4 regions of the Sphingomonas sp. BL-S-25 genome follow, and region 3 is predicted to be linked to each of the others. Evidence: predicted binding sites of a transcription regulator. Region 3 holds the regulator's gene; each other region holds the start of a gene.
The links. Region 3 encodes LexA, which represses DNA repair genes until DNA is damaged. Its sites were predicted from a motif close to GTTCCNCNCTTGTTCT; they were not measured.

Region 1: a site for LexA is predicted at 2,650-2,665, ahead of ACZ1H8_RS07825 (ImuA family protein). Genes of this name have one in related genera too.
Region 2: a site for LexA is predicted at 4,063-4,078, ahead of radA (DNA repair protein RadA). Genes of this name have one in related genera too.
Region 4: a site for LexA is predicted at 2,800-2,815, ahead of ACZ1H8_RS14805 (DUF6771 family protein). Genes of this name have one in related genera too.

Annotation. Positions count from the first base shown of each region.
Region 1 covers NZ_CM145486.1:1,620,129-1,627,767, reverse strand. Annotated here, with positions in the region: gene ACZ1H8_RS07830 (TonB-dependent receptor domain-containing protein) at 1-2,440, opposite strand, end outside; gene ACZ1H8_RS07825 (ImuA family protein) at 2,696-3,427, shown strand; gene ACZ1H8_RS07820 (Y-family DNA polymerase) at 3,348-4,892, shown strand; gene ACZ1H8_RS07815 (hypothetical protein) at 4,965-5,339, shown strand; gene ACZ1H8_RS07810 (error-prone DNA polymerase) at 5,397-7,639, shown strand, end outside.
Region 2 covers NZ_CM145486.1:240,266-247,904, reverse strand. Annotated here, with positions in the region: gene ACZ1H8_RS01215 (class I SAM-dependent methyltransferase) at 1-696, shown strand, start outside; gene ACZ1H8_RS01210 (glycosyltransferase family 4 protein) at 746-1,891, opposite strand; gene ACZ1H8_RS01205 (transposase) at 2,432-2,764, shown strand; gene ACZ1H8_RS01200 (IS3 family transposase) at 2,761-3,669, shown strand; gene radA (DNA repair protein RadA) at 4,099-5,475, shown strand; gene ACZ1H8_RS01190 (CvpA family protein) at 5,534-6,112, shown strand; gene ACZ1H8_RS01185 (hypothetical protein) at 6,109-6,555, shown strand; gene ACZ1H8_RS01180 (hypothetical protein) at 6,701-7,384, shown strand; gene ACZ1H8_RS01175 (iron-sulfur cluster assembly scaffold protein) at 7,528-7,639, shown strand, end outside.
Region 3 covers NZ_CM145486.1:524,412-532,050, forward strand. Annotated here, with positions in the region: gene ACZ1H8_RS02550 (DNA-3-methyladenine glycosylase I) at 1-114, opposite strand, end outside; gene ACZ1H8_RS02555 (PilZ domain-containing protein) at 250-1,209, shown strand; gene ACZ1H8_RS02560 (hypothetical protein) at 1,432-2,274, shown strand; gene ACZ1H8_RS02565 (RiPP maturation radical SAM C-methyltransferase) at 2,334-4,226, shown strand; gene ACZ1H8_RS02570 (molybdopterin molybdotransferase MoeA) at 4,254-5,438, shown strand; gene lexA (transcriptional repressor LexA) at 5,498-6,181, shown strand; gene ACZ1H8_RS02580 (2OG-Fe(II) oxygenase) at 6,175-6,852, opposite strand; gene ACZ1H8_RS02585 (2OG-Fe(II) oxygenase) at 6,849-7,487, opposite strand; gene ACZ1H8_RS02590 (ComEC/Rec2 family competence protein) at 7,552-7,639, opposite strand, start outside.
Region 4 covers NZ_CM145486.1:3,050,101-3,057,739, forward strand. Annotated here, with positions in the region: gene ACZ1H8_RS14780 (hypothetical protein) at 1-363, shown strand, start outside; gene ybaK (Cys-tRNA(Pro) deacylase) at 567-1,040, shown strand; gene ACZ1H8_RS14790 (hypothetical protein) at 1,241-1,660, shown strand; gene ACZ1H8_RS14795 (DUF3606 domain-containing protein) at 1,712-2,329, opposite strand; gene ACZ1H8_RS14800 (hypothetical protein) at 2,400-2,528, opposite strand; gene ACZ1H8_RS14805 (DUF6771 family protein) at 2,591-2,788, opposite strand; gene ACZ1H8_RS14810 (L,D-transpeptidase scaffold domain-containing protein) at 3,387-4,820, opposite strand; gene ACZ1H8_RS14815 (DUF4142 domain-containing protein) at 4,840-5,403, opposite strand; gene ACZ1H8_RS14820 (hypothetical protein) at 5,551-6,225, opposite strand; gene ACZ1H8_RS14825 (hypothetical protein) at 6,304-6,729, opposite strand; gene ACZ1H8_RS14830 (hypothetical protein) at 6,896-7,258, shown strand.

The sequences.
Region 1 (7,639 bases), 1.1 Mb from region 3:
CGAGCGGTCCCCGGTCAATGGCGGGGCGAAATGCTCCGCTCAGGTCGAGCGTGGTGAAGGCGCCGATCGTCTCCGTATCGGGGAACCGGTTGTCGAGCGTGCTGCCGACATAGTTGATCGTCGCCGAGAGCTGGAGGCTGCCGCGCTGCCAGTTTGCCGAGCCATGTGCCCGGAAGTGTGGCGGTGTAAAGATCAGTCCCGCCCGCCCTTCATAGGGCTGGTTGGCGACGGGCTGACGCTTCCCCTCAAGATAGCTCGCCGAGGCGGCCAGCTGCAATTGGCCGCCCCCCGGTAGTCCTGAGCTGTAATCGACTGCGAGGTCGACGCCGCGCGCCTGCTCGCGCGCTGTGTTGCGCAGGCTTGAGTCGACGATGGCGAACACCTGAGCCGCGTCATAGGCTTGCCCGCTCTGGTTTTGCAGCCCGAGTGGCGCGTCTGCGATGAGCGCCTGCTGCAGGCTGGCACTCGGACCATAGAGGACGAAGTCCGCAGCGACGGGATTGGTCAACGCCGTGCTGAAATCGCTGACCCCGCTTGCGATGCGGCCGCGATAGTCGATGTCGAAATAGCTCAGCTCGACCCGGAGCCCGGCGAGGAAGCGCGGCTCGAACTGGATCGAAAGGGTCGAACTCGTCGCCCGTTCTGCGCGCAGGTCGGGGTTGCCGCCTCCGAGGAGCAGGACGGTCGAGCCGGCGGGAAGCGGCGGAGCCGGCTGCGGCGAGAACTGGTCCTGGCTCAGCAAGATGGCTTCGCGCGGCTGATTGACCTGATTAAGCGTCGGGATCTTGAACGACCGGCCCCAGCTATATTTGAGGACGAGGTCGGGATGAGGCGCGTAAATCAGCCCGAGCTTCGGGGTGGCGACCTCGTCAATGCCCGAATATCGCTCGTAGCGGACCGCAGCGCTGAGGCGCAGGGCATCGATCAGGGGGACGGCATTGGCAGCTCCCACCAACGGCACCGACAATTCGCCATAGCCGAAAGCGCTTTCCCGACGCTCGCTGGCGTCGCGGGTTACGCGGGTGACGCCACCACTGGTCGAGCGAATATTGAAGTCGAGCCTGAACCGACGATAGCCGCCGCCGAGCGCGAGGCGGACATCGCCTCCGGGCAGGCGGACGAGCGGACCTTCGGCGCTCGCCTCGAAGTTGGTGAGGCGATTGTCATAGGCCGAGCGCCCGACCTGCACGACGCCACCGACGTAGCGTCGCGCTGTGCTGACGGTATTGCTCTCCCCGCTCGTCATCTCGAACGTTGCTTCCCAGCCGCCACCGGGCCGCAGATGCAGCGACGGGGTAACCGCATAGGAGCGCACAACCGGCAGACTGAGCTGCCCGAAAGTCGTGACGGGCGCCGTCGCCGAGAACGCGTTGCCCTTGCGCGATCGCCGGTCTGCGAACTGGGCGTCCACCTCGAACGACGCCCAGCTTGCCAGATCCTGGTGGCCGGTGAGCACGCCGCTCACCTGCCGACTTCCGGTCGCGATCATTTGTGTGGGGTGAAGCCTGCGCGAATAGGATCTGTCATCGGCATAGATCGGCGTGGCCCTGTTATAGTCGATCGCCACCATGAAGCCGCCGTCAGCCCAGCGCTGGCCACCGACGCCCCAATATTGCTGCTGTTCGTTGCCGCCTTGGGTGGAGGTGCCAACACGGGCACTGGTGGACAGCCCATCGAAGTCGCGCCGGAGGATGATGTTGGCGACCCCGCCGACGGCGTCAGAGCCGTAGAGTGCTGATGCCCCATCCGCGATCACCTCAATGCGGTCGAGTGCGGCGAGGGGAATGGTCGAGATGTCGACGCCCTGGTTGACTGCGTCGTAAGGAAGGCGGTGACCATTGATGAGCGTCAACGTCGCGTCCGAGCCCAGCCCGCGAAGGTTGAGCGTCGTGGAGTTGTTGAGATTATTATATCCGCCCTGGTCACCGCCCCCCGCGACTCCGGGGTTCTGCCCTCCGGTAAAATTCTGCGGAATGATCCGCGCAACGCTTGCCATATCCGGGAGCCCCTGCTCCTCGATGCCCCGCCTTGTCATCGCGATCAGGGGCGAGGGGCTGCCCGCACCACGGATGCGCGTGCCGGTCACGGTTATGGTGGTGGCGTCGTCCGCGGTCGCGGCGGGCCGGGCCCGTACGACCAGCGCTCCAGCTTCCAACTCGACGACCAGTCCGCTGCCGGCGATCGCCAGCCGCACTGCCTGTTCCACCGTGAAGTTGCCCCGCACCGCAGGCGAGCGCATGCCGTGCACGTCATCATCTGCGAAAAGGATTTCGCGGCCGCCCTGGCGGGCCAAGACACGAAGTGTGGTAGCCAAGTCCTGCGCGGGCACCGCGAACGCCATCGGCGCTTCCTGTGCCTGGGCCGGCAGGGTGACCATGCCGGCTGGGAAAGTGCTGGCGGCTAGCAGTGCGGCGCACAGCGCTTTTTTCGAGATCGTCATCCTACCCTCCCATCGCCGGTTGCTCCGGCCTCGAGAGGGTTGACGCGGCACATCGCGAACTACGGGGCGTCGTGCGAAAATAATTTTCACGCAAGCGGTGTGGCCCGACATCCGCGGATTTCCGGCCTCGCACTGGGATTGCTGCTCGACCCGAAGGCGCCACCCCGCTCGCGGCAGGCAGCGGCTGTCTTGACGACGGGATGCGTTACGGAACAAAAAAGGAACGAATCTTAGCGCTTCCGAGTATTCGATCCCATGAGGCCGCCCAGTGCCATTGCTGACCTGCGTTCCCGCGTTGCCGCCATCGAGGGGGGCGGACGAGCGCGTGAGGCTGTGCCATTCGGTGTTTCGGCGATCGACCGGTGGCTGCCGGGCGGCGGCTTGGTGGCGGGCGCGCTGCATGAGGTTATGGGCAGCTCCGAGCTTTGCGATGACGCGGCGGCAACGGTTTTCCTCGCCGGTATCCTCGCGCGGATCGACGGGCCGGTATTCTGGTGCCTCAGGTGGCGCGACCTGTTCGCGCCGGCACTGGACCTGGCGGGGCTGCACCCCGATCGGGTGATTCATGTCGAGGCAGGCAGCGACACCAATGTCCTGCTCGCAATGGAGGAATGCCTGCGCCACCCCGGCCTGGCCGGGGTCGTCGGCGAAGTCGCCAAGCTGTCGACCACCGCCTCGAAGCGGCTCCAGCTCGCGGCCGAGGCCTCGGGCAGCACCGCTTTCGTGTTTCGTCGTGCGGCGCGCATCGGTGATCAGACGGTAGGGACTGCTGCTGCCACCCGCTGGCGTGTGCTGGCCGCCCCCAGCAAGCCACTCGGCATCCCAAGCCTGGGCCGTCCGCGCTGGGAGGTGCAGCTCGAGCGTATTCGTGGCGGCGTCCCAAAATCCTGGATCGTGGAGGCCTGTGATGCGCAGGGTCGTCTCGCTCTTCCTGCCCAGCTGGTCGACCGACCGGCTGCGACGGAGGGGCGGCGCTTCGCGAGCTGAGGATGTCCCGGCTCCCGACCAGCCGCTCGTTACCGCTCGTCCGGATCATGGCCGCAAGATCCTGGCTGCGGTGAATGGACCGGCGCGCGCACTCGGACTTGTCCCCGGCATGACCCTCACCAAGGCGCGCAGCCTCGCGCCGAGGCTGACCGCGGTCGACGCCGATCCCGAGGCTGATCTCGCCGCGCTCAGGCGTCTCGCTCTTTGGTGTGGTCGCTATTCGCCGTTCGTCGCACCTGATCCGCCGAGCGGCGTCTGGATCGACGTGACCGGCTGTGCGCAGCTGTTCGGCAGCGAGCCGGCGCTGCTCAAGGACCTGCATCGTCGCATTGCCCGCGCGGGCTATGCCCTCCAGATCGCGGCTGCCGACGCGCCGGGCTGTGCGCATGCGGTCGCGCGGCACGTCCCCGCAGGCCGGCCGGTCACGATCCAATCCGGCGATCAGCGCAAGGCGATGGCGTTGCTGCCCATCGCAGCGCTCCGGCTCGAACCCGAGACCGTCGAAGGGCTGAGGAAACTGGGCTTCGAGCGGATCGAGCAGCTGATCGAGGCGCCGCGCGGGCCGCTTGCGCGCCGCTTCGGGCGCCTCCTCCACCAGCGTCTCGACCAGGCACTGGGCTATGCGCCCGAGGTGATCGAGCCGCTGCTACCGCCTCGTGCTCCGCATTGCCGGCGCGACCTGATCGAACCGATCGCGACACCAGAGGCTTTCGCCATGGTTATACGCGACTTGGTTGCCGACCTTGGTGCGCAGCTGGTGCAACTGGGTCATGGTGCACGCCGGCTGGATTGCTATTTCCACCGCGTCGACGGCCAGGCGCAAGCGATCCGCATCGGCACGGCGACGCCCAGCCGCGACACCGCGCACCTTGCCAAGCTTCTGATCGCCCGGATCGAGCAGGTCGAGCCGGGTCTTGGCGTGGAGGGGATGGCCCTCACCGCGCCGCTCACCGAACCTCTCGCCTCCAGCCAGAATGACCTAGCCCGGGCCGGCGAACGCAAACCAGATCTGGGCGGATTGATCGACGCGCTCGCCAACCGGTTCGGGCAGGCAAGCCTGCACCGCGCCGCACCGCGACCCGGTATGCCGGAGCGTTCAGTGGCAATGGTGCCGGCACTGACTCAGGCCACCCGCCGCCGCTGGGCCGACGATCTCCCGCGCCCTGGTCGCCTCCTTGACCCGCCACAGGAAATCCAGGTGACCGCGATGCTCCCCGATCATCCACCGGCGATGTTCGTGTGGCGCCGCAAACGCTTTCGCGTGATCCAGGCGGATGGACCCGAGCGCCTGCACGGCGAGTGGTGGCGGGAGGCCGGACACGAGGCGCGCATGCCCTATGCGGTACGCGACTATTTCCAGGTCGAGGTGGAGGGCGGGGGGCGATACTGGCTGTTTCGCCTGGGTGACGGCGAGCGCAGCGCGACCGGGCCGATGCGATGGTTCATCCACGGTGCTTTCGCCTAGGCCGGAAGCTCGCACTGGAGTCTCCACCTCGTTCCTGTTATGTTCCAATGCTCGCGATTCGGAGAACCGACAGTGACCATCATCCTTACCTCGTTGGCGGACGCGGCAACCCTGCGCGTTACCGGAGACATCGAATCGAGGCTGACGATACCTGCCGACCCTTCGTTCGAATTCGGCGGCGAGAGCTATCTGCACGCCTATTATATCGCGCTCTCGGACGGGTCGCTGATCAAGGCGGTGCGCGACCACGACCCGGACTGGGAGGTGATCATCGAGGGGGCCGCAACGATCGAACCCGGTCCCGACGGCAAGACGCTCATCGTCCATTGGGCGATTGAGTGGATTACGCTCGCAACCAACTGCAACGCCAGCGCGGTTGCGCAGAAGTCGACTCGCAACCTGCCATTGTTTCATCCCGAGCTAGGGAACTTCAACGCGATCGGCTGAAGTTGATTGCTTTCGCACCGGCAAACGCGAACCTCTGACCCCAACCGGCCAGGACCGATGGCTGAGCATTCTCCAACCTATGCCGAGCTGCAGGTCACCACGCATTTCAGCTTCCTGCGAGGCGCCTCGTCGCCCGAGGAACTGCTTGCAGCCGCCGCGGTGCTCGGATTGCCTGCGCTTGGAATTGTCGACCGCAACTCGGTGGCGGGCATCGTCCGGGCCTGGGACGCGCAAAAGGCAACGGGTGTCCGCGCGATCGTCGGCTGCCGACTCGATCTTTCCGACGGTACCGCGTTGCTCGTCTATCCCACCGACCGCGCTGCCTATGGCCGGCTCTGCCGGCTCCTTTCCGCCGGCAAGGCGCGCGCGGGCAAGGGCGCGTGCCATATCGACTGGAGCGACGTCGAGGAATGGAATGACGGGCTGATCGGCGTGCTGGTGCCGGACCGGGCCGATGCTGTTGCTGAAGCCGCGCTTGCCCGAACCGGGCGAATATTCGCCGACCGCTCCTATCTCGCTTTGTCGCTGCGCCGGCGCCCGCGCGACGCCGTCCGCTTGCGCGACCTGGCGGAGATGGCGGCCAAAGCGCGGGTCGCGACCGTCGCGACCGGAGACGTGCTCTACCATTCCCCCAATCGCAGGCTGTTGCAGGACGTCGTCACCTGCATCCGTGAGAAATGCACGATCGACGAACTCGGGGAGCGCCGCGAGTGCGTTGCCGATCGCCACCTGAAGCCGGCAGCCGAGATGGAACGATTGTTCCGGCGCAATCTCGCGGACACCCGCCCGGTCGGGCGTAGCCTCGAGATCGCAGAGCGCTGCAACTTCGATCTTGAGCAGCTCCGTTACCAATATCCCGACGAGATCGGCATGGCCGGCCGCACGCCGCAGCAGGAGCTCGAGCGGCTGACCTGGGAGAAGGCGCCGCAGCGCTACCCCGACGGAGTGACGTCGAAGGTTCGCGGCCAGCTCGAGCACGAACTCCGCCTCATCTCAAAGCTGGATTATGCGCCCTATTTCCTGACCGTTCATTCCATCGTGAATTTCGCCCGCTCAAGGGACATTCTCTGCCAGGGCCGCGGCTCGGCGGCCAACTCAGCCGTATGTTATGTCCTCGGCGTCACCTCGATCGACCCGGTTCGCTCCGAACTGCTGTTCGAACGCTTCGTCTCGGCGGAGCGCCGCGAGCCGCCCGATATCGATGTCGATTTCGAGCACGAGCGCCGCGAGGAAGTGATCCAGTGGATCTACGAGACCTATGGTCGCACGCGAAGCGCGCTCACCGCCGTGGTCACCCGTTACCGGGCGCGCGGCGCGGTGCGCGAGGTCGGCAAGGCGCTGGGCTTGAGCGAAGACCTGACGGCGGGCCTGTCCAGCCAGGTCTGGGGCTGGAGCCGCGACGGTGTGGAGGAGAAGCACGCCGAGGAACTGAACCTGGATATGGCCGACCGCCGGCTCGCGCTGACCCTCGACCTTGCCCGCCAGCTGATCAACACGCCTCGCCATTTGTCGCAGCATCCCGGTGGTTTCGTGCTGACCCGCGATCGGCTTGACGAGCTGGTCCCGATCGAGCCGGCCGCGATGGATGATCGTCAGGTCATCGAATGGGACAAGGACGATATCGACGCACTGGGTTTCATGAAGGTCGATGTCCTCGCACTCGGCATGCTCAGCTGCATGCGCCGCGCGTTCGAGTTTCTCGAGGCCGACAAGGGGCTCATGCTGGATCTCGCGACGATTCCGGCCGAGGACCCCGCCACCTATGCGATGATCCGCAAGGCCGACACCCTCGGCGTCTTTCAGATCGAAAGCCGCGCCCAGATGGCGATGCTTCCCAGGATCAAGCCGCGAACCTTCTACGACCTGGTGATCGAAGTCGCGATCGTTCGACCAGGGCCGATTCAGGGTGATATGGTCCACCCCTATTTGCGCCGGCGCGAGGGAAAGGAGCCGGTCACCTATCCCAAGGAAGAACTGCGCCGTGTGCTCGAGAAGACGCTCGGCGTGCCCCTCTTCCAGGAGCAGGCGATGCGCGTCGCGATCGAATGCGCAGGGTTCACCGCGTCCGAGGCCGACCTGCTGCGCCGCGCCATGGCGACCTTCAAGCTCACCGGCGGAGTCAGCCATTTCCGCGACAAGCTCATCGGCGGCATGGTCGCGCGAGGCTATGACCATGACTTTGCCGAGAAGACCTTCAAGCAGATCGAGGGCTTTGGCAGCTACGGCTTTCCCGAGAGCCACGCCGCGAGCTTCGCGCTCATCGCCTATGCGTCGAGCTGGATGAAGTGCCATCACCCCGA
Region 2 (7,639 bases), 280 kb from region 3:
GAGGCGGGGCGGCAGCACGGCCTTGGGAAGCCGTTCTCCGACGAATATTGTGGTGTCAACCTGGCGTCGATCGGAACGATTATGACGCTGATGCCGCCTCCTCCCGCGCGGGTTCTGGATATGGGATGCGGAGGCGGATGGACGAGCGTTTTCTTCGCCAAACGAGGATATGTCGTGACGGGGCAGGATATCAGTCATGACATGATTGAACTGGCTAGAGAAAATCAGGCAAGTCAGAATGTTGGTGGCAATCTTTCGTTTATTTGCGGTGATTTTGAAGGTGTCGATCAGCAGTCGCAATTCGATGCCGTGATTTTCTTCGACTGCCTGCATCACGCAGAAGATGAGCGGGCGGCAATCGTGAGCGCCTATCGCTCGCTCAAACCCGGCGGCGTTCTCATAACACACGAACCGGGAGAGGGACATGCTACCGCGCCCGGTTCAATTGAGGCAATGAAACTTTACGGTGTTACGGAACGGGATATGCCGCCACATCTGATCATCGGACACGGGTTGGCGGCTGGATTTTCATCATTTCGGATTTATCCGATGCAAGATGAATTGATCGATATTTTTTATAAACAATCCGTTCCGAAACTACTGAGCAAGTCAGGTTGGTTGCGCGCTAAGCGCGTTCTTAGGGCAGCATTTCGCCCATCGGCAAGGTCTAGCTCAGTTGTAGTACTCACCAAATAACCAGTAACAGATTATTGGCTAACTCGGTTCGCTTGACCCGAAGCCCGCCTCAGCCCTTGCGCGCGATCGTATCGTGATAGGCGTCCAGCGCCGCCTGGTTGATCCTGTCCCACTGGTAATCCAGCCCGCGCCGGTGCCCCGCCGCCCCGGTCGCCTTGCGATACTCATGGTCGGTCGCGAACTTCTCCAGCGCGTCGGCATAGGAATCGAGGTCGTTGGGATCGCACAGCAACCCGCTGACCCCCGGTTCGACGATCCCGACCGGCCCGGTGGCATAGGCGGCGACCACCGCCACGCCCGATGCCATCGCCTCCAGCGTGACGTTGCCGAAGCTTTCGGTGATCGAGGGGTTGAAGAACACGTCCATCGACGCGACCGCACGGCCCAGCTCCTGGCCCGACTGGAACCCGGTGAACACCGCATCGGGCACGCGCTCGGCGAACCAGTCGCGCGCCGGGCCTTCGCCGACCACGAGCACGCGGTGCTTCACCCCGCGCGCCTCCAGCCGCATGATGACGTCGGCGAACACGCCCAGGCCCTTTTCCAGCACCAGCCGGCCAAGGAAGCCGATCGCCACCTCGTCATCGGCAATGCCCAGCGACCGGCGCCACTCCAGGCTGCGCATGCCGGGGTTGAACCGCTCATGGTTGATCCCGCGCGACCAGATGCTGACCGGCGTGGTCACGCCCCAGCTGCGCAGCAGCTCGGTCATCATCGGCCCGGTGGTCAGCACCGTGTCGGGCCGGTTGTAGAAGCGCGTCAGCGCCCGGATCATCAGCGGCGTCAGAAAGCCGATGCCATAATATTGCGGATAGGTCTCGAACCGCGTGTGCAGCGACGCGACCGAGGGCAGGTTCCGCTTGCGCGCCCAGGTGATCGCCCGGTGGCCCAGGATATCGGGTGCCGATACATGGACCAGATTGGGGGCGAACGCCTCGAGGTCGGGCAGCACCTTCTTGATGCCCGTCGCGAAATGATATTCGCTGCGCCCGCCCGGCATGGGCAGCGAAGGGACGCTGACCAGATCCCCGGTCGGCTCGAACGGCGGATTGGCGATGGTGGGCGAATAGACGCGAACCTTCACCCCCTGCGACAGCAGATAGCCGACCAGCAGGTTGAGCGCCTGATTGGCGCCGTCACGGACATAATTATAGTTCCCGCTGAACAGCGCGACCCGGAGTTCTTCGTTCTTCATCTGGCCCGCGCGCATAGCGCCCGGCGGGCAGGGTGTCGAGTTTGCCGGGGGTGGGCAAATCGTCCGACCGGCTGGCTCGGGCAGGGGCATGCCACTGAAACAACTTGGGTTCCCGAATTCATGCAAGGCGCAGTTCGCATTTCGATCCGGCGGAAGAATGCGCGCACGAAGGGACGAAGGGACGAAGGGACGAAGGGTCGCTCGCGATCACGACCGCTGCGGCCGGCCTGACGGAAAGGGCAGGGTAAGCCTACAAACTCCGTCACCCCGGCCGGACTGCCGGGGTCTACCCCTCCCATCCCGGACGAGCGCCAGCCACGACGTCCTCCTTGGCTGGGCTACGAACCCGTCTTCAATTTCTGCCCGCTTGCTTCGTGCCTTCGTGGCTTTGTGTGAGCATTCTTCCGCCGGGCTGCGCGCAGCACCTGTGGAATGACCCCCAAAAGTGAGACACGGAGCTAAGACACACTGAGCAAGGAGGCTGGTGTGGCGAGGCGACGACGGCATACGCAGGCGTTCAAGCTGGCGGCGGTGGCGCGAATGCGCGATGCGTCCGATGTGGCAGGGCTGGCGACAGAGCTCGGGATCGATCGCGGGCTGCTCTACAAGTGGGATCGCGCGTTTCGGAGCGGCGGTGCGGAGGCGTTGCTGTTTCCCGGTGAGCGGGTTCGCAAGGGATTGCCGGCGCAGGTCTCGGACGCGATCGGCACCGGAGTTGGGGATGTTTCGGCGGTTCCGGCGGGCACTGCCGAGCTGGAGCGCAAGGTCGCGCAGCAGGCGCTGGATCTGGATTTTTTTCGAGCAGCCTTGCAGCATTTCGCGGGACATCGCCGCATGAGCGACGGGTCTGGCGGGACGGGGTCTACGTCGTGATCCGGACGCAGGCCGAGCGGCAAGGCGCGCTTGGGATCGATCGGATGTGCCGTTTGGCCGGTGTCAGCCGTGCGGGCTATTATCGACACTGGCAGGCGTCACAGCCGGCGCGGGAGGAGACGGCGGTGCGCGACGAGGTGCAGCGCCTGTCGCTCGAGCACCGCTTTTACGGCTATCGCCGGATCACGGCGCTGCTGCGCCAGTCGGGCTGGGCGGTGAATCACAAGCGCGTGCAGCGCCTGCGACAGACCGACAATCTGCTCTGCATCACCGGGCGCACGTTCCGTCCGCCGACGACCGACAGCCGCCATCGCTTCAGCGTCTGCCCCAATCTGGCGCGCAAGATGATGCCCACAAGCGCGAACCAGCTTTGGGTGGCCGACATCACCTATGTGCGGCTGGCGGAGGGTTTCGTCTACCTCGCGGTGATCCTCGACGCCTGGAGCCGCCGCGTGGTTGGCTGGGCGCTGGCGGACCATCTCAGAGCTGAACTCGCTCTCACGGCGCTCGACATGGCGCTCGCTGCCCGCACAGTCGCGCCTGGCGAGCTGGTGCACCATTCGGACCGCGGCATCCAATATGCCTGCACCGCCTATGTGAAGCGCCTCACCGCCGCGGGGATCCAGCCGAGCATGAGCCGCGCCGGTTGCCCATGGGACAATGCAATGGCCGAAAGCTTTATGCGCACGCTCAAGCGCGAGGAGGTCGACGGCCGCCGATATCGCGACCAAGCCGATGTCGAGGCGCGGATCGCCATCTTCCTCGAGAAGGTTTATAATCGCCAGAGACTGCATTCCGCTTTGGCCTATCGGCCACCGGCGGCATTCGAAGACGACGATCGATTGCTATCGGCTCCGCCGCATGCGGCGGAGCCGATAGCACAAGGCACAACAATCTGTGTCTAAGCTCTTTGTCTCACCCAAGGGGTGCACTCCAGAGTATCACACGAAGACACGAAGCCACGAAGAGGGCCGAGGGAGGCGCCGAAGTTCAGGCGACGCACCCGCTTTGTGCCTTTGCGTCTTTGTGCGAGCATATTCTTCGGCGCGCCCGTGCTGACCCAGCTGCAAATCCGCACAAGCCAAAAGATGTCACCTTCCATCCGGATTGCGGAGGTTCACGTGATCCATGCCGCCGCATTCAACTGCCTCACCAGAACGCCGATCCGGATATGCCGCCGGGTGGCTGCCGGCACTTCGGCAGGCATGACGCAACGGGGAGGCTGCGCCCGACAAGACCCGTCACCCCGCCCTCCGCTAACGAGGCGTCAACCACAGCACCGAACGACAGCTTTTCATGTTCCCTTCCTGTTCTACCTGCGCTACCTCCCGGCCATGGCGAAGCTGCGCAAACGATATGTCTGTCAGGCCTGCGGGTCGGTTACCTCGCAATGGGCGGGGCAGTGCGGCGATTGTGCGGAGTGGAACACCTTGGTCGAGGATGCCGGCGCCGTCGCCGCGTCCACTCCGTTCCAGGCCAAGCACAACCTCCAGGGCGGCGGCCGCACGATCCTGATGTCCGGGCTCGACAGTGACGTCGCGCTGCCGGAGCGGATGCAGTCGGGCATTGCCGAGCTCGATCGCGCGCTGGGCGGCGGCTTTGTCGAGGCGTCGGCGACGCTGATCGGCGGCGATCCCGGCATCGGCAAGTCGACGCTGTTGCTCCAGGCCGCGGCGCGGATCGCGATGCGCGGGCTCAAGGTCGCCTATGTCTCGGGTGAGGAAGCGGCGGACCAGGTCCGGCTGCGCGCGCGGCGGCTGGGCCTCGGCTCGGCGCCGGTGCTGCTCGCCTCGGCCACCTCGGTGCGCGACATATTGACGACTTTGGGGGAGGGGCCGGCGCCCGCGCTGCTGATCATCGATTCGATCCAGACGATGCATTCCGACCTGATCGAGGGCGCGCCCGGCACCGTCAGCCAGGTCCGCGCCTCGTCGGGCGAACTGATCCGCTTCGCCAAGGAACGCGGCACCGCCGTGGTGCTGGTCGGCCATGTCACCAAGGACGGCAGCCTCGCCGGTCCGCGCGTGCTCGAACATATGGTCGACACCGTGCTGGCGTTCGAGGGCGAGCGCAGCCACCAGTACCGCATCCTGCGCGCGGTCAAGAACCGCTTCGGCGGCACCGACGAGATCGGCGTGTTCTCGATGGAGGCCGAGGGGCTGAACGAGGTTGCCAACCCTTCGTCGCTGTTCCTGACCTCGCGCGACGAGAGCGTGACCGGCACGGTGGTCTTCCCCGCGCTGGAGGGGACACGGCCTGTCCTCGTCGAGGTCCAGGCGTTGACCGTCCGGCTGGCCAGCGGCGCCACGCCGCGGCGTGCGGTCGTCGGCTGGGACTCGTCGCGCCTGTCGATGATCCTGGCGGTGCTCGAGGCGCGCTGCGGGCTCAGCTTCTCGGCCTGCGAAGTCTATCTCAACATCGCCGGCGGTTACCGAGTCCAGGATCCTGCCGCCGATCTGGCGGTCGCGGCCGCGCTGATCTCGGCGCTGACCGAGCGGCCGATCGCCAGCGACTGCGTCGCGTTCGGCGAGATCGCGCTGTCGGGCGAGATCCGGCCGGTCGCGCACGGCAATCTGCGCTGCCGCGAGGCGGCGAAGCTGGGGTTCGAAAAGGCACTCGCCCCCGCGGCGATGAAGGATCATGCCGGATTGCGCCTGTCCGGCTTCAAGAGTCTCGGCGCCTTCGTTGACCATCTGCTCGGTCGCGGATAGCGAGTCACCCGGGGTACATCCGCACCCGGCTAGGGGCGGACCGGAGGATCTTCTCGACATGGCGCTGACCGGACTCGACATCATCGTGCTGATCGTGATCGGCGGCGCGGCCGTGCTCGGCTTCATCCGGGGCTTCACGACCGAGATTCTGGCGCTTGCCGTGTGGCTGGTGCTCGTGCTGGCGATCAAGCTGCTGCACACGCCGCTGGCCGCGATCCTGGCGGGCGTCGTCGGCACCGCGCAGGGCGCGGCGGTGCTGTCCTTCGCGATCATCGCCGGCGTCACCTATTTCGGCGGGCGGATCGTCGCCAATATGGTCGGGTCGCGCACGCGCCAGAGTTTCCTCGGACCCATCGACCGGGCACTGGGCTTCGGCTTCGGCGGCCTGAAAGGTCTGGTGCTGGTCAGCATCGCCTTCCTGCTGATCGTGCTGGTGGTCGACACCGTCAGCGGCGGTCCGTCGCGCCGGCCCGAATGGATCCGCGAGTCCAAATCCTATCCGATGCTCGATGCAACCAGTGCGTTCGTCGCGGATTTCGTCGATCGCCGCCGCAAGGGCGAACCGGTGTTCGGCGAGGATGACGCCGAACGCCCACCAACAGCAGCCGCGAGGACTGACGTTTGCGAATCTTGTTGATAGCCGCGCTCCTGGGCCTGAGCGGATGCGGCGAAGCCTGCCGGACCTGCCTGGCCTCGTCGCCGCGCAACCCGGTTGCCGCGGCCGAGGTCGAGAAGATCCGCCTGTTCGACGGCGAGCGCCTGCCCGACAGCGCGCGCGACGTCTATTATCACGAGGAATGCTCGGTCGACTGCACCTATTGGCTGCGCTTCACCGTCCCTGACGCCGACGCCCGCAGCTTCGCCGCCCGGTTCCACGCCCAGCCGCGCAAGGGCTATGACCCGATGCCCGAATCCGGCGGCGGCAACGAAGGCCCCGGCTTCACCTGGTGGCCGACCAGCTTCCCCGAAGGTTTCGAAGGCGACGAAGTCGAACGCGACGCCGCGCGCACCTCCGCCCTGGTGATCGCCCGCGACGACAAGGGCAACGCGACCGTGTGGGTGACAGAGTCCAATAAATAGCCTGTGCGGCGAGGGAGTACGTAATCGCACCCAATTTACCCTTCACCCGGCAACAGTGCCGGGATCCGGCGCAACTGATGGTGACCCGCCGATCGACCATTTTCGACATTGACGTCTGCGCGCCCGATGGGAAATCATGCCCATCATGAGGCTATGGGTAGTTGGCCCGCTCTTTGGTTCCCTATTGCTGGGCGAGCCCCAAGCTACGAACGCGCTCGAAGCCGAGGCACCGCGATGCGATCGACATAGCATTGCGCTCGCTGAAATCAGCGCTGCGAACGCATCGACCCAAGGCGCTGCGCGATCACTGAAGTTCATAGGTCCCCAGGCGGACATGCTCAAACTGTGGAGCGTCACGTCGATCACTGGGCCCTGCGCCGGCGGGGCCGTTGCCTATTCAAAAGGAGTCCTACACTTCCCGTACGACATCGGCTTCAAACTGGACGGGAGTGACGGCGCCTTGAAACGGGTGCGCGGCGCTGCACTGAACTCATATTCGGGCCCTGTCGTGGCGTCGCCGCGCGAACTGAGCGGTGCGCGGCTCATCATGGCCGATGAAGCGCAACGGCGTGTGCTCGATGGGCATAGCGCGATCCGCTACGTCGCGCTGTGGAAGCGACAGGGGAAATCGATCGTCGGCACGTTCAGGGTCATTGATGGCGGACCCGCGCAGGACGTCATTCCCCTCATCGTGACCTCCGCCGACCTCAAGTCCGTTGCCTTTTTTCCGGACCTGCACGGATCGTCGGGGCGATTGCTAATTCTGGCCCGGAACAATCACTCTTCTGCGGAGGTGATTGGCGTCGATTGGTCGATGAAAGGCGGGTAGGCACTTTGGGCCGTGCGACCGCGGATGAGCGGCACTGTCGGTCGCCTTGCGTCCGTCAATCAAGGCGGCAGCCTTCGCAAACCCAATTTAGTTTGCCACCCCATCTCCCCCTCGCACGCGCCATCGCCTACATCGGGCGGGACATGACCGCGCCGCTCTACAATGCCGAAATCCTGCGCCTTGCCGCGTCGATCCCCTATCAGTCGCGGATCGAGGCGCCGATGGCGAGCGTCGAGAAACGCTCGCCGGTCTGCG
Region 3 (7,639 bases):
CAGCATTTCCCAAAGCTGCCGCGCGTCGCGCACCGGCACGCCCCATTCGGTATCGTGATAGTCGCGGTAGAGCGCATCCTCGCCCTCGGCCCAGCGGCAGCGTTTCCTGGTCATGCACCCACTCCCGTTGCGATCGGCTGGCTCCGATCATCGCATCCGATCGCCGACACGGCCATCCCGGCACCGCTGCTTAAGGGATTCTTCAGCGACAAACGTCATGGAATTGCCTGGCGTTTCTGGGGTTCGAGCATGAGTGCGGCACTGCGATCGGCGACGATCTTCTGTCTGGGTGCCACGCCCCCCGAGTCGGTCCCCGTCCGCGCCGCCCCCGAATATCTCGACTCCGCCTGGCTGGTGCACGGCGAGACGCGGCATCACTGCCTGATCCGCAAGCTCGGCTCGGCAGGGGCGACGCTGCAGTTGCTCGCCCCGGTCGCAACCGGAGACCGGTTCACGCTACAGGTCGACAGCGGACCGCCGCTCGACGGATCGATTGGCTGGACGGACGCGGGCGAAGCCGGTTTCCTGTTCGACCAGCGGATCGACATCGTAGGCGCGCTGGCGCGCAATCTGGCCGGCCTGCCTGCCGACCGGCGCAGCGTGCCGCGCGTCGAGCTCGACCAGGCGGTATCGGTGCGGCGCGGACCTCGCGTCCAGTTCGCCCGCGCGCGCAACCTGTCCCAGGCAGGCGTCGGCCTGCAGCTTGGCTTCGAGCTGTTCGAGGACGAGAAGATCGAGATCGCCTTTGACGGGCTGCGGCCGGTATCTGGTCGGGTGCGCTGGGTCCGCGACGGTCACGCCGGGGTCGCCTTCGACACCGAGTTGGCCTGGCAGATGCTGATGCCCTGGCTGCGCCAGATCCAGGACCGCCCGTCGCGGATCGACGCCGCCCGCCCCGCCGGCATGCAGGATCTGGAGGCGGGGTTCGGGCTGAACACCGACAAGACCGCGCTGCATCTCGACGCCGCCGGAACCGCGCGCCAGGGCTCGCGCTGGTGGAACATCCGGGTGCGCAGCCTGAACGCGGTGGTGGTCGAGTTCGAGGCCGATACCCCGATCGCGATGATGACCCAGCTGTGGATCCTGCTGGGCGGCACCACGGGCTGGCCCGCGACGGTGACCGAGTCGCAAGGCAGCCGCTATCTCGCCGAATTCCCGGTCCCGCTGCGCCAGCACGAACTCGACCGGATCGCCGCGCGCATCCGCTGAAGCCCGGTTGAAGATCAGTACAAATATCTTTCAAGACAAATATAGTCGCGTCAGCTGTATGCCTCGCAACTCTGACAAGATCATTCCAGATCGAGATCGAAATCCGCCTCCACGACGTCGCCGTCCGATTGCGACATACCCATAATGGGACTATGGCTAGGCTCGAAGGTCGCCAGTCGAGTCCCCGTATCGGGGGATCATCTTCTCCATCGGAGAGCAATCATGGCAACGATCTTGTTCGGCGGCGGCGACGGCGGCGGCCTTATCATCACGGCGAATGGCGTTCGGCGGATTCCACCCTTCGATCCGGCGATCTTCAAGCAGCTGCGCGCGACCGCGCTGCTGAACAACGCCTGGTCGCCCAAGGCAGACGCCGACACGCGGCGCGAGCTTCAGGCGCTGGCCACCAAGGCGGCGAACCTCGTCGTCGGTCAGATCGAGGCGGATATCGGTCCGCTCGGCAGCGATGCGATGCTGATCTACGACGATGACGATGGCGGCTTCTATTGCGGCAGCACCGGCAAGCCGCCCATCCCCATCCCGTCCCCCCGCGAGCTGCCGGCGGTGGTCCGCAACCTGCTGTCGAGCGGCGACGTGCGGTCGGACCTGATCGATTTCGGCGACAAGCTGCGCGACAGCGGCACCAGCCTGAGCGCCGCGCTGGAGGATCCACAGGCGACCGCGAAGGCGATCGGCGTTCCGCTGAGCGACGCGACTGCCAAGGCGCTGCGCGCGATCTCGCCGTCGCGGCTGAAGGAGGTCAAGGATCGCACCGACAAGGAAGTCCTGACGCTGTTCCACAAGGTGCTGGACGACGGACGCTATGTCGACAGCTGGACGATCCGACCGGAGGAAACCGCGCGGCAGCTCGACGTGAAGCTCAGCAAGGCGGCGCTCGACCGGATCGTCGCGGTCTCGAACAATCCGATCGGCGACCCCGCCGGGCCGGTCAGCAATCCCGTGGCGATCGCGGTGGTGGTCGGCGTGGTCATCATGCTGGTACCGACCGAGGCCGGCCGGTCGCGGCTGAACGTCCGGGACCTGTCCGCCATCCGCAAGTTCTGACCGTGGCAGGTCCGCCGGTGCGTCCGCACGTGATCCTGGCGAGCATGCCATGGACCACGTTGACCGAGCCCAGCCTGGGCCTGGCGATCCTGAAGGCGAAGCTGCGCGACCACGGCGTTTCCGCACGGGTCGCGCACCTCAATCTGGGCTTGCTGCGCTTCCTTCAGGCCAAGACCTATTATGCGCTGGCGAACATGTTCGCGCTGAACGACTTCCTGTTCAGCGGGACGATCGAGCGCGACATCAGCCCGCATCAGCACCGCCTGCTGACCGGCGCGACCGCCAATCTGCTCGATTTCGGCATCATCGATGCGGACGAGTGGGGCGGGCTGGACGGGGTGATCGAACAGCTGATCGCGCTGCGGCAGGCGACGATCCCGGCCTGGCTGGAAGAAGAGGCAGACCGGATCGCAGCGGAGCGACCGTCGCTGCTGGGATTCACCTGCATGTTCGACCAGACGATCGCGTCGGTGGCGCTGGCGCGGCTGGTGCGGTTGCGGTCGCCCGACACGCTGATCGCGCTGGGCGGCTATGCGGTGCGGCAACCGACCGCCCAGACGGTGCTGAGCGCCTTTCCCTGGATCGACGCCATCTGCACCGGCGAAGGCGAGCCGGCGATCCTCGGACTGGCGCAAGCGTCGGTCGGCGAACGACCGCTGGCGTCGGTCGCAAACCTGATGATCCGCGATGCCGGCGGCATGCCGATCGAAACCGATGCCGCGCCGCTGATCGATCTCGATCGCTCACCCGCCCCCGATTATGACGACTTCTTCGCCGACCTTCACGCGCTGGAGGCGGACCACTCCGTCGCGATCGACATCGAGCGGCTGCCGCTGGAGAATTCGCGCGGCTGCTGGTGGGGACAGAAGAGCCACTGCGTCTTCTGCGGCATTGCCGACAGCGACATGGTCTATCGCGCCCGGTCGCCGGACAGCGTGATCGCAGCGCTCGATCGCACCGCGCGGCGCTACGACGTCACTGCGTTTCGCTTCTCCGACTATATCCTGCCCCAGGCCTATTATCGCACGCTGCTGCCCCGGCTGGCCGCCCATTCCGAGCGCTACACGCTGACCGGCGAGATCAAGGCGAATGTAAAGCCCGAATGGATGGCGGCGCTGGCCGCAGCGGGCTTTACCGAGGTCCAGCCGGGGATCGAGTCGCTGTCGGACAAGGTGCTGGCGACGATGCACAAGGGCGTGGCGGCGGTTCAGAATGTCCACACGCTGCTGCTCGGCAAGGGCGCGGGCATCCTGGTCCACCATAACCTCATCTATGGCTTTCCCGATGACGATGCGGCGGATTATCGCCGCATGCTGGCGGCGCTGCCTCGCTTGTTCCACCTTGATCCGCCCTCGACCCGGCTGCCGGTCCAGATCACGCGCTTCGCCCCGCTTCAGGAACAGCCGGGACGCTTCGGGCTGGAAGAAGCGCACCCCGCTGCCGACTATCAGATGATCTTCAGCGCCGCCTTTCTGGCGCGCAGCGGCTTCGACCTGGCCAGCTATTGCTATTATTTCGAGCGCCCGTTCGAGAATGCGCCGGAACTCCAGGCGCTCTATCGCCGGATCGATGCGACGGTCGATCGCTGGAAGGACCTTCAGCGCCAGCGGGAGGTCGTACTGTCCTGGCGCGCCGAGGCGGACGGCTTGTCGATCCTGGACACGCGCGGCGCGGAGCCGCAGCATTACCGGGTGACCGGCATCGCCGCCGCAATGCTGGAGGCGATGCGCGAGCCGATCCCGCGCGACCGGCTGCTGGCGCGCTTCGCCGGCCATGGCGGGGATGGGCGGCAGGCGCTGGAGCGGCTCGACCAGCTGGCACTGCTCTTCGAGGCGGGCGAGCGGCTGGTCGCGCTGCCGCTGCCCGAGGGGACGCGCTGGCAGCATGAGGTCCCGCTTCCCGCCTGGACCGCGCGCAAGGCGGATGCGATCGCGGAAACCGGCTTCGCCTGACCGGCGATCTGTGCCACGGCTGACCGGATGGCAGCCCTTCTTCCCGTGGCGGATGCGCACCAGCGGCTGATCGCCCTCGCCTCCCCGGTCGATGTCGAGACCGTCCCCCTGGCGCAGGCGCATGGCCGCTGGGCAGCGGCCGACATCGTGGCGCTGCGCACCCAGCCGGATGCCGACCTGTCGGCGATGGACGGCTATGCCATCCGGTTCGACGACATGCCGGGGCCGTGGCAGGTGACGGGCGAGAGCGCCGCTGGCCACCGCTTCGACCAGCCGGTCGAACCCGGCCAGGCCGTGCGGATATTTACCGGCGCCGCCTTGCCGCAGGGCACCGACAGCGTGCTGGTCCAGGAAGAAGCGCGGCGCGACGGCGCGGCGCTCCATCTGGACGGGGAAGGCCCGCGACACCGCGGCCGCAATGTGCGCCGGCGCGGGCTGGACTTCACCGACGGCGACCTGCTGATCGGCGCCGGCGAGCGGCTGACGCCGCAGCGGCTGGCACTTGTCGGCGTGGCGGGGCATGCGACGTTGCCGGTGCGGCGCCGGGTGCGCGTCGCCTATGCCGCGACCGGCGACGAGCTGGTCGAACCGGGCACGACGCTGGCACCCGGCCAGCTGCCCGAGACCAACAGGCTGATGCTTGCGGCGCAGCTTGCCGGACTGCCGGTCGAGCTGATCGATCTCGGCATCCTGCCCGACCGCGCCGAAGTGCTGGAAGCCGCGTTCCGGTCGGTCGATGCCCACCTGCTCGTCACCACCGGCGGCGCCTCGGTCGGCGACCACGATCTGGTGCGGCCCGCGCTGGAGGCGGCGGGGGCGACGATCGATTTCTGGCGGATCGCGCTTAGGCCCGGCAAGCCGATGATGGCCGGACGGCTGGGCAATGCGGTGCTGCTCGGCCTGCCGGGCAATCCCGTCTCCGCCTTCGTCACCACCCAGTTGTTCGTGCGCCCGCTGGTCGCGCACCTGTCGGGCGCCGCGCGTCCCTTCCCGGAGCCGCGGATCGTGACCGCGGGCGACGCGCTGCCCGCCAACGACCACCGCACCGATTATCTGCGCGGCGCGCTGGTCGACGGCCGCGCTTTCGCGTCGACGATCCAGGACAGTTCGATGCTGCGCACCCTCGCCCGCGCCGACTGCCTGATCCTCCGCGAGCCCCATGCGCCCGCGATCGAGGCAGGTGCGCCGGTGGCGATCCTCGATATCGCTTGACACGCTTCCGGAACATTGCATAAACGTTCCCAGTCTGTTCCAACGAGAGGACCCGGGGCATGCTCACCCGCAAGCAGCACGAGCTGATCTGCTTCATCAACGACCGTCTCAACGATACCGGCGTCTCGCCGTCGTTCGAGGAAATGAAGGAAGCGCTCGATCTCAAGTCCAAGTCGGGGGTTCATCGCCTGATCTCGGCGCTGGAGGAGCGTGGCTTCATCCGCCGCCTCGCCAATCGTGCCCGCGCGCTGGAAGTCATCAAGATGCCGGAGCGCGGAGAGACCAAGTCGGCGCCCGCTGCCAAGGCTCCGGTCGAGGACAATGTCGTCGCCCTGGCCCCGCGGGTTCGCGAGCCGGCCAATGATGTGCTCGAAATCCCGCTGCACGGCCGGATCGCCGCCGGTACGCCGATCGAAGCGCTGGAGGGATCGTCGATGCTTCCGGTTCCCGCCGCGCTGCTGGGTGCGGGCGAGCATTATGCGCTCGAAGTGGCCGGGGATTCGATGGTCGAGGCCGGCATTCTCGACGGTGACTATGCGCTGATCCGCAAGACGGAGAGCGCGCGGGACGGCGAGATCGTCGTCGCCCTGATCGACGAGGTCGAGGCGACGCTGAAATTCTTCCGCAAGGAAGGGTCGATGGTCCGGCTCGATCCCGCCAATCGCGACTATTCGCCGCAGCGCTACGCGCCCGGCCAGGTGCGTATCCAGGGCAAGCTTGCCGGATTGCTGCGCCGCTACTGATCCTGTTCGCCGCCGGCCCCGATCGGGTCGGCGGCGGCAGCACCTGGTGCCGTCGCCGGATCGCGATAATGGCGCTGCGCCCAGAAATTGATCCCGAAGCGTGAGTCCTCGAAGCGCCCGGACGGTACGCTGACCGGCAGTACCTCGTGGATCGCCAGGCTGGGAAAGGCGATCAGCCCGTTCTGCCGCGGCTCCAGATCGACATGGGCGCGCCTGCCGTCGGCGCCCGGCATCTTGGCCAACAGCCGCAACGTGCCGCCCGAATAGCCCTGCGGCTCCCGGTGGAAATGATAGACGATCGTCACCACCCGGTCATGCGGATGGCGGCTGAGGCCGGTGGCGGTGTCGTGATGCGGGCGGATATGGCCCCCATCGCCATAGACGACCATCTCGATCTCGAACCCGTCGCGACGGAAATGCGCCATGCCCAGATCGGCAAGAATGCCAGGCAGCAGCGCATCGATATGAGCGACGCTGGTCCGTTTCCACTCCGCACTGCCATAGAAGCTGCGCGCGCGCCGACTCTCGCCGCTGACCTGGCCCTTGCCGACGCGGGATTCCGACAGCGTCGCCTCGTTGGCGAGCGCCCAGTCGAGCAATGCGGCATGCTCGTCCTGGGGCAGGACATCATCGCGGCGGGTATGGATCGGCGGCCGCTGAAGCAGGTTCATGCCGCTGTCCCGGCCGCTGCCCGGCGCACCCAGCAATTGATCGCGAAGCGCGAGTCGGCGAAGTCGCGCGACGGACAGGCGACCGGCATGACCTCGTGCCGCGCCCAGGCCGGGAAGATCGCCAGGCTGTTCTGCGTCGGGGGCACGTCACCATAGGAAATGTCGTGCGCCAGCGAATGGAGGCGCAGCGCCCCGCCCTGGAACCGCTTCGGCTCGCGGTGAAAATAATAGACCGCGGTGATCATGCGGAAGGCGGCGGATCCAGGCTGCGGCGTTCGCCCGCCGCCCACGCCGGTGTCGACATGGCGGCGATAGAAGGCGCCGTCATTATAGGCGACCATGTCGAACTCGATCTGGTCGATCGTGAAGGGCGCGATGCCAAGCGCCGCGCACCAGTGCGGTACCAGCGGCCTTATCCTCTCCGTCAGCGGCGCCATCCACGGCCGGGGCCCTTCGCCTCTCAGGCTCAACGAGTTGCGGAAGCCGGTATCGAGCGCACGCTCACGCCCCAGCCCCGACGGCTCGAACCGCGCCTGGTTCGCCAGCGTCCAGTCGATCAGCGCGGCATGGTCCTCGGCCGGCAAGAAGTCGGCGACAACGAGGTGCGGCGGCACGCGGTCGAGCGGATTGGTCACCGCCCCGCCCCCGCCGGAACCGCGACGGCCGATCGCATCGACGGTTCAAAAGCAAGCGCTCGCATCAATCGCCTCTCCGACGGGGTGTCCGCTGTCGTGGCGGCATCACCCGGGGCGGGTCAAGCCATGGATGCTGCGTTCCGCGACTGACC
Region 4 (7,639 bases), 2.0 Mb from region 3:
CGCGAGGAACTGCTCAAGGCGCTGACCGCGAAGATGAACGATCCGAATATCTCGGTCGAGAATCTGTCGTCGAAGGCCGGTAAGGACACGGGCAAGGCGCTGAGCGATCTGAGCGGGACCGAAGTGAAGGTGACCACCGACATGCGCATGCTGGGGCGCGATACCGACTGCGCCTATATGGGCGGCGTAGTCGTCGCAAGGGCGGAAGCCACAATGTCGCTGAACGTCGGCGGATGCGCGACCGCGGTCGGCGGGCGGGCGGTGATGGTTTATCGCTATACTGAGGGAACGACGATGGCGGGTGCCCAGCCGCTGCTGCCGCAGGTGCGAGAGCTGGCCATGGCGATCCGGGTGAAGCAGTAGGGCTCTGTCCGCTCCCCTCCCGCTTGCTGGCGGGTCGGGGCAGGGGCTGTTCTGGATGGTGGGAGTTGCTTGGACAGGCCCTCCCAGTTGGCGGTGGACAGCCCCCCGGGCTGTCCAGGTCAAGCCGGGGGCTTGACCGATCCGCAACTCCCCCCCGCAGACGGGAGGGGGACGGCGCGCGCGGGACCGCACGGGGAGTTTGCATGTCGAAGGGGACGCGGGCGATATTGGCGTTGAAGGCGGCGGGGGTCGCGTTCGAGGCGGTTGCCTATGATTATGACCCGAACGCGGCGCAGATCGGGATGCAGGCGGCGCAGGCGCTGGGCGAGGAACCCGGGCGGGTGCTCAAGACGCTGATGACCTTGGTCGATGGCAAGCCGGTCTGTGCGATCGTGCCGTCGGACCGCGAGATCGCGATGAAGAAGCTGGCCGCGGCAGTGAAGGGCAAGGCGGCGGCGATGATGCCGCCGGCCGATGCCGAGCGGATGACCGGTTATGTCGTCGGCGGGATCAGCCCGTTCGGGCAGAAACGCCGGGTGCCGGTGGTGATCGAGGAAAGCGCGCTGGTGCATCCGCTGGTCTATCTGAATGGCGGGCAGCGCGGGTTGCAGCTGCGCATGGCGCCGGGCGATGCGGTCCGAGTGCTGGGGGCGATCGTGGCGCCGCTGGTCGCCTGACGACCGACCCGTTCCACGCCGGAAGCGGTTTCGCCTGCGTCACGTTCAGCCTGTCGAAAGCAGGGCTGGCGCAGAGTCTCGACCATCGGGCTGACCCGTTGAGTCGGGGTGGCGGCGCCCTCGAAAGCGGGAGGCCGAGCGCCTATATTCGGGAAAAGGCGGCGCGGGCCGCCGCATGTGGAGTGGAAACCATGTCGAGCATGAAGAAGGCGATGACGCTGGGCGCGGCGCTGGCCGCGACATTGTGCATGGCGCCGGGCGCGTTCGCCCAGTCGCGCAGTGCAGAGGCGGGCGAGGCCAAGCTGGCGAAGATGCTGGAAGGCCGCGAGGCGGGCAAGCCGGTGAGCTGCATCAATTTGCGCAGCGCCGGCGACAGCACGGTGATCGATCGGACCGCGATCGTGTATCGGTCGGGATCGACGCTGTACGTCAACCGGCCGCGATCGGGTGCGGAGTCGCTGGACGACGACGATATCCTGGTCAGCCGGACGATCTCGAGCCAGTTGTGCAATCTGGACGTGATCACGCTGCGCGAGCGTAGCGCGGGCTTCCAGACCGGCTTCGTCAGCCTGGGCGATTTCGTGCCCTATACGAAGCCCAAGACCGTCGCGACGCGATAAGATGCAGGGCGGGCCGGGCGCCGATGGCACGCCGGCCCGTTGCTTGTGTGATCAGCGGCTGCGGCTCTCGGCGAGCTTGTTCGCCTTCTTGCGATCCGAGCCGGCGGCCTTGATGATGTCGCGCGCCTCGTCCGCGCTCAGGCCGTGCTTGCGGGCGAAATACTTCACCTCATAGGGCTCGGTCGCCGATACCTTGGCGCTGTCGCGGCCGTCGCGCTTGGTCTTGTCGTCGCCCGACTTGCGCTTTGCGGCCGGCTTGGTCGCGGTGGTTGCAGGCGCGGCGCTGGCGGCTGCGGCCTTTTTCGAGCCATTGGCCTTTTTTGCAGGCGACTTGGCCGTTGCCGACGTGGAGGTCCTCGCCTTGCGCGGCCTGGCGGCGGGGGCGTCGGCCTTCGGTGCCGCCTTGGCGCCGCGGCGGCGCGAATAGAGCAGGCCGCCGACCGCAGCCGCCGCGGTAACGCCGATCGCGGCGCCGACGGTCAGCACGGTGTTCGAGAGGCCGGTCTTGCCTTCGGTCGTCTCGGCCGAGGCGTCCGCCTCGTCGGCCTTTGCCTTTGCGCGGGCCTGTTTCTGCTTCACGGTATCGGCCGGGGCGTCCGCCGTGATCGGCTCGGGCTGGAGCGGATAGGGGGAAGTCTGATCCTGGGGGATGGGGCGCTGATGCGTCATGCGAAATCCTTTCGTTTCGCGTCCAACGCTTTTCACACGCGCGGGTTTCCTTCGGCCCGCGCAGCGCCGCTCAGGGCAGGAAGACGATGAGCACGATGAAGAGGGCGATGGTGACGAATACCGCGACCGTCTGCCACGGCCAGCGATCGAACAGGATCGCGAAGAGCACCTCGACCACCCCTCCGATCAACTCGCCCATCGTCGCCTGCCTCCGTTCGCCGCGAGGGTGGAACGGGGGTGGCGGTACCGTCAAGCGCGCAGTCAGAGCCCTAGGATGAACTGATCGCGATGGTCGTCATCGCGCCCGCCCGTCAGCGATGTGGCGATGGCGCGCGCGAGTTCGTCCGCACCGCGTTCGCGCATGCGCGGGTCGGGCATGGTGATAGCGACGCGCGCCCAGCCGGGTGCGGACAGGATTGCGGCGGAGATCTCGGCGGCTTCGGGTGCGACTCGGTTCATTGTCCTAGTATAGAACATATGGTGAACATTGGGAGGGGTTTCAGGAAAAAAGTCGGACTCATACGAAGACACGAAGGCACGAAAGGGGTCGGTCTCGAGGCTTGTGACATACTTTGTGCCTTTGTGCCTTTGTGCGAGCATCTTCCTCGGTGCGTGTGGGCCGGAGCGGTGCTGATTTGGCGCACAAAGACACAAAGGCACAAAGGAAGGTAGTGCTATGATCTGTCGACCTGCAGCGGATCAGACGGACCTTCTTTTCGTGGCTTTGTGTCTTCGTATGAGATTTTGTCGCCGCGACTCCGAAGGCAAGATGAGTTGATTGGCGCGCAGAGGCGCGGAGGCGCAGAGGGGGGCGAACCTCACTGCAGCTTTGGTCGAGAAGCTACTTTGCATGTGGGGCGCTGCTGGGCTGCTGTGCGTTAAATCATCCCCAAAATGAGTTGCGGCGCGATTGCGTCACAATTGTCTTTACCATTAAGCCATCGGCGTTTTCCGCGGCTGGGGGGCTCGGAAACGGGACGGTGCGCGAGTGGGGGGAACTCTTGCTGCGCTGAACGCCGGGTGGAGGGGCTGCCCTCTCCGCCCGGCGGTGCCTGGCTCAGCGGGTTCGGTAGCCGCCGCCCGGGGCGTCGCGGCCATAGACGTCGTCGCGGAACACCAGCTTCTTCCCTTCCGCCGATGCGGTCAGATAGGTCAGATAGACCGGGACCGCGCCGGGCAGGTCGACGCGCTGTTCGGGCCTGGCGCCGGTCAGCGGGATCGGGCGGCCGAACAGCCAGCGCGCCAGGCGCGGCGCATCCTCGACCCGGACGCAGCCGGCGCTGAACAGCCGCTCGCCGCCACGCAGCAGGCCCTTTTCGTTGGTGTCGTGCAGGTACACGCCCTGTTCGTTGGGGAACATGAACTTGATCCGCCCCATCGGATTGCCGGGGCCGGGGCGCTGGCGCACGCGAAGCTCGGTGCGGCCGTCGGCGACCGCGCGCCAGTCGACCGCGGAGGCGGGCAGGATGCGCGCGTCGTCCGACCAGTCTGACAGGATCTCGTAATTGCGCGCCTTCAGATGCGCCGCGCCGCGCGCGAGCACGCCCTGGGCCACGCGGCTGGGCACGAGATCGGGCGGCAGGTTCCAATAGGGATTGACCGCGGCATAGCGGATCATCGCCGCCATCAACGGGGTGGGGTCGGTCGGCTTGCCGACCACGACGCGCATCGTGTCGACCACGCGGCCCTTGTCGTACATCCACAGCCGGGCGGCGGCGGCGTCGACCAGCACGAAACGCCCGCCATGCCCCTCCGGCAGGGCGCGGGCGCGGTCGAGATTTATGCGGATCAGCCGCACCTTGTCGGGATCGCGGTCGCGCACATCGTCCTCGCCGACCCAGGCGATCGCGGCCATGCGCAGATCGGCATAGGCCGGATTCATCCAGCCGACGCGTTCCAGCCAGGCGTTCAGCGAAGGCGCGCCGCCGGCGCGGCGCAGCAGCTCGGCGATATCAGGCGCCTCGGGGCGAAGCTCGGCATCGGCATAGATCACGCCGACGTCGCGGGGGCGGGCCATGTCGCGCGCGAGTGCGATGTAGCCGCGCGTCAGCAGCATCTCCGCCCGGGCAAGCGCGCGCGGCGAGCCGTCGGCGCTGCGATCGATCGCGTCGAGGATCGGGCGCAGCCGGTAGCTTTCGGGATCGAGCCCGTCGAGCCGCGCGGTGCGGATCAGGTCGATCAGCGTATCGGCGGCGCGGCCGACCCGGCCGTTCGCGACCCATAAAGGCGCCCAGTCGCGCGCGGCGTAGAAGCGCTCGACCTCTCGCGGGATACCGCCCGAGCGGCGCAGCGCATCGGCCAGCTCGGGATCGGGCAAGGCGGGCTGGGCGCGAACCGGCGCAGGCGAGGGCGCGGTCGCTCGGCGCGATGCCGATTGCGCCGCGGCCGGGGCGGACAGTGCGGGCATCGCCACCGCCAGCGCGAGGCCGGCGGTGACGGCAAGGCGCACCCGGCGGTGAAACCGGGTGCGCAGCTGGGTGTCATGCATCATCGGCGCGTACGGATGCCGGTCACCCCCGCTCGCCCGCGCGCGGCGGTGCCGGCGCCCATTCGGGCAGCCCCTCGGCCTCGCGCAGGTGACGCTCGACGATCGGCCAGGTGGCCCCGGCGCAGCGCCGCAGGTCCGAATTGTCGCCGCGATCGGCATAGTTGCGGTGCAGTGCCAGCGCCTCGCGGTGTCCGGTGATCTGCTCGCGCTTGTAGCCGGCGTCGAACTCGCCCGGAGGCGCCATGCGCAGCCGCTCGAGCGCATCGCGGTGATGCGGCATCAGGCCCGGCGGGGGCGGCGGCAGCCCGGCATCGGCGCCGCAACGCATCAGGTCCTGCGTCGTGCGGGTGTGATGATCGATCATCATCTGCGCGAACGAGCGGACCGCCGGATTCTGCGACCGCTGCAGCGCCAGGCGGCTGGATTCGATCTCGAACATGTCGCTGCTGGCGGCCATGCGCATATAGCCGGGGGCGGCGAGCGGCGAGTTGGGATCGACCGCGATCTCGGGCGGTTCGTCACGGGTGGTGGCGCAACCGGCCAAGGTCATCGCGGCCGCGCCGGCGGCGATCATCAGTGCTTTCATGGTCTTCTCTCCCTGGGTGGGACCCTGGGAGGGCGTACGCACTGGAGGGTGGCGGGTTCCGCGTGAGATCGGCGTCCCGACTCAAAGAAGATCGCGAGCAAGTGAGCCGGCGGAGAAACCGAAACGCTGCTCCCCGCCGAGTGGGCCTCAGCGCTTCAACCGGACCGACATTGCCAGCTTGCGTGCCAAGGGCAGGAGCGGGCGAGCCTCCCTCATCTGACTCCCGGAGATGAACCGGTACGCCGCGAACATGCGATTACCGATCGCAGAAATGCATACGCCGACGACACTGCTCGCGGCAGGTTCCACTGCGGCGACGAGGACAGTGCCGCCCATGTACACGCAATCTTCGTCGGTTCCCATCACACGGAGATCGGTCTTGACCTTGGGATCGACACCCACATTCTCTTTCGCTTTCTCGTTGATAGCGGTTTCGGCGTCGTCCGAAAGTACGCGCTCGGAATCGCCGAGAGCCGAGCTCTGCTCCCGAAGCGTCTTGATCAATTGCGATCGCGTAATCGGCGTATTGGTCGTCGCTCTCGGGCTCTTGATCACGAAAAAATCGAGTGAACTGGGGTCGTCTGCCTTAGCGCAGGGCAGAAAAATTGCGAGCGTGGCGTTAACGGTGTCGAGCCGGTCGTGCATCTGCAGCACGGTTGCCGCCTGTTTGGTGGGCAGGCAGAATCCATCTGGAGCCGGCACCTCCATTGTCACGTTGCCGATGGTAAATTGTGCCCTTTGCGCAGGCTGGGCCTGCGCCGCCCCGGTCCAAAGCGGTGCGACCGTGGCGATCGCGGTGCAGATTTGATGTTTGATTTTCATATGCCCCTCCAGACCTTGCTTCCCACTGATAGCCCGGGGCGTCCAGCCAAATCCGATGGCTACCGCTGCTACGCCGCTTCAGGGTGTTTCGATGGCCATCGCGACCACCGTCTCGAACTCGCGCGCCCAGCTGGTGACGGCGGGCAGGCACTGGTCGCGCGACATCGGATTGCGCTTTCGGTCGGCGACGCCGGCGTCATGGGCAAGCGTGCCGCCCTCGATCAGCTCCGGTCCGCCGGGCGCGCGGGCCAGCGGCTTGTCCTGCCACCAGTCGCGCCAGCGGCGGACGTCGCCGTCTGGCAGATGCGGCGCGCACATGCCGATCATATACTGGCCGAGGGACCAATAGTGGTAGAGGCGGAAGCTGGGACGATCGATCCCGCCCGCCTGCAGACGCGCGGCGTTCTCGGTCCAGAGGCGATCGACCTCGGCTTCGGTTTCGGCGGACTGGGCGTGGGCCGGGGCGGCGAGGGCGAGGGCGATCAGGAGGAGGGGCAGGCGCATCGAAAAGCCTCGACAGGTAAAGGTGCAGGATGATGCCCGATGTCGAGCCGGGCAAGGACGCATGTCGCTGGCGCAACAGGTCGCTGATGCGAATTTCAAGTCGACGAGGGCGGGATTGTGATCCTGACCACCGCAAGCAATGATGGAGCGGACAGGGAGCGGGCAGATGTTGAGTTGGATCGTGATTGCCACTGCGTTTTCGATGCCTGGCCTGTTCGATCAGCGACCGGACGCAATCTGGCAGGGCAGTTGCAAGCAGGGTGACCGGACGGTTGCCGTCGAGGTGACGATGATGCTGGCCGGGCAGACATTCGGTTCAGGCACGCTGAACGGCAAACCGATGGCGGACATCACGCTGACCGAGAATTATCAGACGATCAGCTTCAATGCCCCCGATGCCTTTGGCGAGGGTCGCCAGCTGCAGCACTATAAGGGCCGGCTCGCTGGTGAGGACGGGACGATGCGCATTTCCTATGGTGATGGCGGCGCGACGACCGAGTGTGTCCTGCGGATGACCTATCCCAACTGATCCTGAGACTGTCGACACGGGTTTGTGAGGTGTGCCGGCTGCTTGGCTAATCGGGCTTCGATAAGCTCAGCCTGAACGGAGGTCAGGCGTTCGCACGTGTCTGGACGGCGGTCTTGCCGACACGGGGTGAAGCCCGGATCGGGGCCATCCAATCGCAATCGGTTCAGGTTTCGGGATGGCGACACCTTCTGTGCATTCTCCCGCCTGATCCGTTGCCGCGCGCCTACCCCGATCGCCGCAACAACAGGCGAGTTTGGTCATGTGTGTGGGTGGTACTCCTGACGTTCCTGCGGCGCCCGAGCGGCAGGCGGCGCGTAATCCGGGTGGGGATCCGCGGATGCGGTTGCTCGATCGGGACCGGCGGCGGCGGGGCTATGCCGC